2 regions of the Streptomyces pallidus (ex Mingjun et al. 2026) genome follow, and region 1 is predicted to be linked to the other one. Evidence: predicted binding sites of a transcription regulator. Region 1 holds the regulator's gene; the other holds the start of a gene.

Region 1 (4,042 bases):
GGCGCGGGCGGCTTCGGCGGCGGCGGCCTCGGCGACGTGTTCGGCGGCCTGTTCAACCGGGGCGGCGCCGGTCCGGGGACCCGGACCCAGCCGCGCCGGGGCCAGGACATCGAGTCCGAGGTCACCCTCTCGTTCACGGAGGCGGTGGACGGGGCCACGGTCCCGCTCCGGATGTCCTCCCAGGCCCCCTGCAAGGCCTGCTCCGGCACCGGCGACAAGAACGGCACCCCCCGGGTGTGCCCGACCTGCGTCGGTACCGGCCAGGTCTCGCGGGGCAGCGGCGGAGGCTTCTCGCTGACCGACCCCTGCGCGGACTGCAAGGGCCGGGGCCTGATCGCGGAGACGCCCTGCGAGGTGTGCAAGGGCAGCGGCCGCGCCAAGTCCTCGCGGACCATGCAGGTCCGGATCCCGGCGGGCGTCTCCGACGGCCAGCGGATCCGGCTGCGCGGCAAGGGCGCGCCGGGCGAGCGCGGGGGCCCGGCCGGCGACCTGTACGTCGTCGTCCACGTGGGCAGCCACCCGGTCTTCGGCCGCAAGGGCGACAACCTGACGGTGACCGTCCCGGTGACGATCTCCGAGGCGGCCCTGGGCGCCGAGATCAAGGTCCCGACCCTGGGCGGGCCCGCAGTGACGCTGAAGCTGCCGCCGGGCACCCCGACGGGCCGCACCATGCGGGCCCGCGGCAAGGGCGCGGTCCGCAAGGACGGCACCCGCGGCGACCTGCTGGTGACGGTGGAGGTCGCGGTCCCGTCCGCGCTGACGGACAAGGCCCGCGAGGCACTGGAGATGTACCGCGACGCGACGGAGTCGGACGACCCGCGTGCCGCGCTGTTCGAGTCCGCGAAGGGAGCATGACATGGACGGCCGCCGACGACAGCCCCGCTTCGGTGGCGGGGCGTACGAGTTGACCGACGAGACGCCGGTCTACGTGATCTCGGTGGCCGCCCAGCTCTCGGGTCTGCACCCACAGACCCTGCGCCAGTACGACCGCCTCGGCCTGGTCTCCCCGGACCGCACGGCGGGCCGCGGACGGCGATATTCGGCCAGGGACATCGAGCTGCTCCGCACGGTGCAGGCGCTGTCCCAGGACGAGGGCATCAACCTGGCCGGCATCAAGCGGATCATCGAGCTGCAGAACCAGGTCGAGGCCCTCCAGCAGCGCGTGGCCGAGCTCTCGGCCGCGGTCGAGGGCGCGGCCGCCGTGATGCAGCAGCGCGAGGCCCAGGTGCACGCCTCGTACCGCCGCGACCTGGTCAAGTACCAGCCGCCGGTGGCCGGCAACGCCCTCGTCGTCTGGCGTCCCGCGCCGAAGCGGACGAACGACTAGCGGCGGCGCGGCGCCGACACGGCGACATGACGGAGGCCCCGCCCGGGTTCGTCCCGGGCGGGGCCTCCGGCGTCCTCGCGGCCGTCCCGCCGTCCCGCCTCAGCAGTCCGGCCCGCCCTCCTCCAGGATCCCGGACCGGGCGATGAGGAAGCCGAGTTGGGCGCGGCTGCCGCTGCCGAGGGTGCTGGCGAGCTTGGCGATGTGCGCCCGGCAGGTCCGTACGTTCATGCCCAGCCGGCGGGCGATGGCCTCGTCCACGTGCCCCTCGACGAGGAGCTGGGCGATGGTGCGCTGCACGCCCGAGATGCCGTCCCGGGTGGGCTGGTAGGTCACTTCCTCCTGTAGCGGCACCGCGCGGTGCCACAGCTGCTCGAACACCTTGATGAGGTAGTCCACGAGCCCCGGGTGGCGCAGCTCCAGGGCCACCTGGCGGTCGTCGCTGGCGGGGATGAAGGCGACCGTGCGGTCGAAGATGATGAGCCGTTCGAAGAGCTCCTCCAGTGTGCGCACCTCGACCTTGCCGGCCTTGAGGATGTCGACGTACGCGAGCGTGCCCCGGCTGTGGCGGACCGTGTGCTGGTAGAGGGTACGGATCCGGACACCGCGGTCGGTCAGCGGCTGGTCGCGCTCCAGGGCCTCCGTAAGCTCCAGGCTGGGGCGGGCGCCACCGGGCTGGACGGTGAGCATCTCGGTGTGGCACTCGGCGGTGGCCAGGTTGAGGGCGGCGTTGATGGCGTCGAAGCCCTCCAGCACGGTGATGGCGTGGGTGCTGGCCGGAGCCTGCGCACTGATGGCGAGAAACGGCTCGAACGCTTCGGAGAGTTCGAGAGAATCGCGGTGCCGCTCGCGGATCTCGCGTTCGATCGGATGCAGCCGCTGGGCCAGCGCAACCGCCGGTGGAACCGGGCGCAGTGAATTGACGTCATCAGGATCCGGCTGGAGCAGGGCCAGGTCGAGCAGGCAGGGTGCCGCTTCCACGTCGCCACGTGCGATGCGACCGGTCCGCAGCGCGCTCGTGTAGAGGCGCGCTCCTTCGGAGCACAGGTTCGCGACCGAGTGGGGATGTGTCGCTTTTGTTGTGTTTATTGTCAAATCTCCACCCCCCAGGGTCCTGAACATGCAAGAACATGATGCATCGTCCCTGTGGCAGCGACGTGCCTGAATGAGCCATCGTCTGACAGGCGGGGGAGAGGATTTCATCAAGTGAGGACGAAGCCGACCATGAACAAGAGAATGCTTCGCTCGGCGCTTGCCACCGTCATCTTCTCGGCTGTGGCCGGTCTGGGACTCGCCGCAGCCGCGCTGGGGGGCGCCGGAGGTGCCGCGGACGTCCAGGCGGAGGACAGCGGATGGCGCGAGCCCTCGGCGGACAGCGGATGGCGTGAGGCCCCGCTGGACAGCGGGTGGCGCTCGAACCCCGCAGACGCCGATTCCGCAGCCCTTGTCGTGGAGAGCACGGTATGACCCCCGATGACCGCGGCTTCCGCCGCGAAATGGCTTCCGCCTATCGCTCCGGCTGGCAGTTCATCGACCTCGCGACGGCCATCCCCCAGGTCGGCGACTCGCTGATGGTCACCCTCTTCGGCCAGCCCATCGTGATCACGCGGGAGGAGGACGAGGACGTGCGGGCGTACCGCTGCCTGCGCCGCCCCCGCGGCGCGCCGCAGCCGGTCCGCTGCGAGGTGCGCTACGGCATGGTCTTCGTGAACCTCGATCAGCGGGACCACCAGCTCTTCGAACCCGACATCACCACCGCCACCCCCCGCAGTGCCTGAAGCGATTCCCCCGTCGTTGCAGATCGCTCCAGGTGCTTCCCCCACACAACGGCGCCATCGTGGACCTGACCACGATGGCGCCGTTGTGATGTCGGCGTCCAGTAGTCGAACCGGACAAGGTGAATCCTGAACCGTCCGGTCCGCCCCCCGCCCCTCAGGCGCGGCCCATCGCCCGGTCCAGCGCGATCTCGATGACCACCCGGTCCGGGTTGGGCGAGGGCGTCCGCCCGTACCGCTGCGCGTAGCGCGCGACCGCGTCCGCGACCGCCTCCTCGTCCGTGCGCACCACCGCGCGGCCCTCCAGCGTCGCCCAGCGGCGCCCCTCCATCTGGCACACCGCGACCCGCGCCGAGCCCGGCCCCACCGCCTGGGCCGCCAGCACGTTGCGGACCTTCTTGCTGTGCTTGTTGCTGATCACCCGGGCCAGGCCGGCCGCCGGGTCGTACGTCACCCCGACGGGCACCACATGCGGGGTGCCGTCCGGGCGCGGGGTGGTCAGCGTGCAGACGTGCCGCTCCCGCCAGAAGGCGAGGTATTCGGGCGTCGGGTTGAGTACGTCATGGGACATGCGCAGAGCGTACGACTCCGCGCCCCGAAACCCGCCTCCCGTTGCCTTGAGTGGAATAGACTCAACTTTACGCACGTTGAGTGTGTCAACCGATTGATGCAGCCCCGACACGGATGCACCGTACGGAGAGGAGAAGCCGCACGTGGACGCCGAGCTGACCAACAAGAGCCGTGACGCGCTGAACAACGCCACCAGCCGCGCAGTCAAGGACGGCCACGCCGACCTGAGCCCGGCACACCTGCTGCTGGCCCTGCTCGCCGGCGAGGAGAACGAGAACCTCACCGACCTCCTCGCGGCCACCGAGGCCGACCAGGCCGCAGTGCGCTCCGGTGCCGAGCGGCTCCTCGCCGCCCTGCCCAGCGCCACGGGCTC
Region 2 (4,042 bases), 1.0 Mb from region 1:
TCGCCTCGGCCGGTGCCCTGCTCCTGTCCGCATGCGTGTTCGACGAGCGGCTGACGACCCTCTCGGACGACGCCGAGGTCACCGGGGAGGTCACCGCGGTCGAGGTGCCGGACGCCCGCAGCGGCTCCGTGGAGGTGGTCCCGGGCAGCGGCCCCGGAGTCCGCATCCACCGCACGGTCCGCTACCGCGGCGGCACGGAGCCGGTGCCGGGGCGGCAGCTGTCGCAGGGCCGCCTCGTCCTCACCGACGGCTGCTCCGGCTCCGGCCCCTGTTCCACCGACTGGCGGCTGGAGGTCCCGGCCGGCGCGACGGTCAAGCTGGCCGGCAGCAGCGGCCGTCTCACCGTCACCGGCGTGGCCGCCGCCGACCTCACGACCTCCTCCGGCGACGTCCGGGCCGAGGGCGTCACGGGTCCGCTGCGGGTCCGCACCACCTCGGGCTCGGTCACCGCGACCGGCCTGACCGGGGCGAGCGCCGATGCCGTGGCCTCCTCGGGCGACGTCCTCCTGGAGTTCGCGAAGGGGCCGGGTTCGGTGTCGGCGGAGACCACCTCGGGCGACGTCACCCTGCGCCTGCCCGCGGCCCCCTACCGGGTCGAGGCGGCCACCGACTCGGGCCGCAAGGAGGTCTCCGTCCCCACGGATCCGGCCGCCGCGGCCCGGCTCGCGACCCGTACGTCCTCCGGCGACATCCGCATCTCCGCGGCGTAGCCCGGCCCCAGGGCGGGTTCAGGAGATCCACATGAGCACGGCGTGCCCGTCGCGGGCGGCGGCCCCGAAGAACCGCGCCAGGTCCCGGTAGGCGGCGGCCACCCACTCCAGCGGCTCGCCGCGCTCCCAGACGACGACCGGGTAGACGTGCGCCGCGGCCAGGTCCTGCGGGGTGGCGCCCGCTCGAACTCGGCGGGGGCGAGGCGTACGTACTCTCCGATCATGCTCATGCCCCCATGCTGGACCGGGCCACTGACATCGCCGTCCGTTTTCGGCGGCGCCCCTGCCCGGTCGGTTCGTTCGAGGCCCGGCAGGTCACGGGACCGCGGGGGTGGCGCTTCGTGTCGCTGCCCGGCGGGGACCCTGCCGTGTGCTCCCGCGCCGCAGCGGCCGGGAAGGAGTAGCCGGCTCAGGCGGTCCCGGGCCCGTGACCCGACCCCTTCTCCGGGCGTGTTCGCCGGAGGCGAACGGTAGTTGGGGAACACCGGGAGGCGCACATGCATTGAGTCGGCATAGCTCAACTTCACTGCCGAAGGGAAGATCATGGCTTCGACGTCCGTAAAGCTCACCCTGCCCGTGTTGCCGCTCGACGACGAGGTCGTGCTGCCCGGCATGGTCGTTCCCCTGGACCTGACCGACGCCGAGGTGCGCGGCGCCGTCGAGGCGGCCCAGGCCGCGGTCCGCAGCGGGAAGCCCCGGGTGCTGCTCGTGCCGCGCATCGACGGGAAGTACGCGGGCACCGGTGTGCTGGGGACGGTCGAGCAGGTGGGCCGGCTCTCCGACGGCGATCCCGGCGCGCTCATCCGCGGCGTCGGCCGCGTCCGCATCGGCGCCGGGACCACCGGCCCCGGCGCCGCGCTGTGGGTCGAGGGGGAGAGCATCGACGAGCGGCTCGCCGACCCGCTGCCCGGATCGGTCACCGAGCTCGTCAAGGAGTACAAGGCCCTCGCCACCAGCTGGCTCAAGAAGCGCGGCGCCTGGCAGGTCGTGGACCGCATCCAGCAGATCGACGGCGTCTCCGCCCTCGCCGACAACTCCGGCTACTCGCCCTTCCTGACGGTGGCCCAGAAGGTCGAGCTGCTGGAGACCGCCGACCCCGTCGCCCGCCTCAAGCTCGCCATCACCTGGCTGCGCGAGCACCTCGCCGAGCAGGACGTCGCCGAGTCCATCGCCAAGGACGTCCAGGACGGGGTCGACAAGCAGCAGCGGGAGTTCCTGCTGCGGCGTCAGCTGGAGGCCGTCCGCAAGGAACTGCGCGAGCTGAACGGGGAGAAGGAGGGAGAGGCCTCCGACGACTACCGCAGCCGCGTCGAGGCCGCCGACCTCCCCGAGAAGGTGCGGGAGGCCGCGCTCAAGGAGGTCGACAAGCTGGAGCGGTCCAGCGACCAGTCCCCGGAGGGCTCCTGGATCCGCACCTGGCTCGACACCGTCCTCGAACTGCCCTGGAACGAGCGGACCGAGGACGCCTACGACATCACCGGCGCCCGCGCCGTCCTCGACGCCGAGCACGCCGGGCTGGACGACGTGAAGGACCGCATCACCGAGTACCTCGCCGTCCGCAAGCGCCGCACCGACCGCGGCATGGGCGTCATCGGCGGCCGCCGCGGCGGGGCCGTCCTCGCCCTCGTCGGCCCGCCCGGCGTCGGCAAGACCTCCCTCGGCGAGTCCGTCGCGCACGCCATGGGACGCACGTTCGTCCGCGTCGCGCTCGGCGGCGTACGGGACGAGGCCGAGATCCGCGGCCACCGGCGCACGTACGTCGGCGCGCTGCCCGGCCGCATCGTCCGCGCCATCAAGGAGGCCGGGTCCATGAACCCGGTCGTGCTCCTCGACGAGATCGACAAGGTCGGCTCCGACTTCCGCGGCGACCCGGCGGCCGCCCTGCTGGAGGTCCTGGACCCGGCGCAGAACCACACCTTCCGCGACCACTACCTGGAGGTGGAGCTCGACCTGAGCGACGTCGTCTTCCTGGCGACCGCGAACGTACTGGAGGCCATCCCCGAGGCGCTCGCCGACCGGATGGAGCTCGTCCGCCTCGACGGGTACACGGAGGACGAGAAGGTCGTCATCGCCCGCGACCACCTGCTGCCGCGCCAGCTGGAGCGCGCCGGCCTCGGCGCGGACGAGGTCGTCCTGGAGGAGGAGGCCCTGCGCAGGCTGGCGGGCGAGTACACCCGCGAGGCGGGCGTGCGCACCCTGGAGCGGTCCCTCGCCCGGCTGCTGCGCAAGGTCGCCGCCCAGCACGAACTGGGGGAGCGCGCGCTGCCTCTGCGCATCGGCGCCGACGACCTGCGCGCGCTCATCGGCCGGCCGCACCACGTGCCGGAGTCCGCCCAGGACCCGACCGAGCGGCGCACGGCCGTCCCCGGGGTCGCGACCGGCCTCGCGGTGACCGGAGCGGGCGGCGACGTGCTCTTCGTCGAAGCCTCCCTCGCCGACCCGGAGACCGGCGCGGCGGGGCTCACCCTGACCGGTCAGCTCGGCGACGTGATGAAGGAGTCGGCGCAGATCGCGCTGAGCTTCCTACGCTCCCACGGCGCGGAGCTGGAGCTGCCGGTCGCCGACCTGAAGGACCGGGGCGTGCACATCCACTTCCCGGCGGGCGCCGTCCCCAAGGACGGGCCGAGCGCCGGCATCACGATGACGACCGCGCTGGCCTCGCTGCTCTCCGGCCGGCAGGTCCGCACGGACGTGGCGATGACCGGCGAGGTCTCCCTCACCGGGCGGGTGCTCCCGATCGGCGGCGTCAAGCAGAAGCTGCTCGCGGCGCACCGGGCCGGCCTGACCACCGTCATCATCCCCAAGCGGAACGAGGCCGACCTGGACGACGTCCCGAGCGAGGTGCTGGAGCGGCTGGAGGTACACCCGGTGACGGACGTGCGCCAGGTGCTGGAGCTGGCGCTCTCCGAGGCCCGGACGGCTCCCGTCAGCGCGGCCGCCTGACCCGCCCGCAGGGCCCGAACTCCTCCGCGCCGACCGGCCCGAACACCTCCGCCCGGCCCGGGACCCCGCTCCGGCGGGGCCCCGGGCCGGCGCCGCACCCTCTGCGAAATACTGGAGGTGATCGGCACAAGGGGTGCCTGACACACGGACGGGAGCGGCACGTGCACGGCAGCGAAGACCAGGAGTTCCTTGCGCTGGAGCGGGAGCTTTCCGTCTTCCTCCGGCGGGCCCGCGCCTCCTCCGGGGAGATGGCCCGCGCCCTGCACCCCGAGCTGGAGCCCGCCGCGTACGGACTGCTGGTGCGGCTGGAGGCCGCCGGCCGCCAGCGGGCCACCGACCTCGCCGCCTACTTCGGCGTCGGCAAGGCCACCATGAGCCGGCAGCTGCGC

Evidence for each region. Region 1 encodes HspR, which represses chaperone genes until heat shock. Its sites were predicted from a motif close to TTGAGNNNNNNNNNCTCAA; they were not measured.
Region 2: the regulator HspR is predicted to act here: its motif matches at 1,213-1,231, upstream of lon (endopeptidase La).

Annotation. Positions count from the first base shown of each region.
Region 1 is NZ_CP196181.1:3,746,439-3,750,480, reverse strand. Features, by position in the region: gene dnaJ (molecular chaperone DnaJ) at 1-855, shown strand, start outside; gene ACSHWO_RS16385 (heat shock protein transcriptional repressor HspR) at 857-1,327, shown strand; gene ACSHWO_RS16380 (helix-turn-helix transcriptional regulator) at 1,427-2,446, opposite strand; gene ACSHWO_RS16375 (hypothetical protein) at 2,549-2,791, shown strand; gene ACSHWO_RS16370 ((2Fe-2S)-binding protein) at 2,788-3,102, shown strand; gene ACSHWO_RS16365 (pyridoxamine 5'-phosphate oxidase family protein) at 3,257-3,670, opposite strand; gene clpB (ATP-dependent chaperone ClpB) at 3,813-4,042, shown strand, end outside.
Region 2 is NZ_CP196181.1:2,728,034-2,732,075, reverse strand. Features, by position in the region: gene ACSHWO_RS11625 (DUF4097 family beta strand repeat-containing protein) at 1-710, shown strand, start outside; partial or broken gene ACSHWO_RS11620 (DUF1877 family protein) at 729-890, opposite strand; gene lon (endopeptidase La) at 1,254-3,653, shown strand; gene ACSHWO_RS11610 (MarR family winged helix-turn-helix transcriptional regulator) at 3,791-4,042, shown strand, end outside.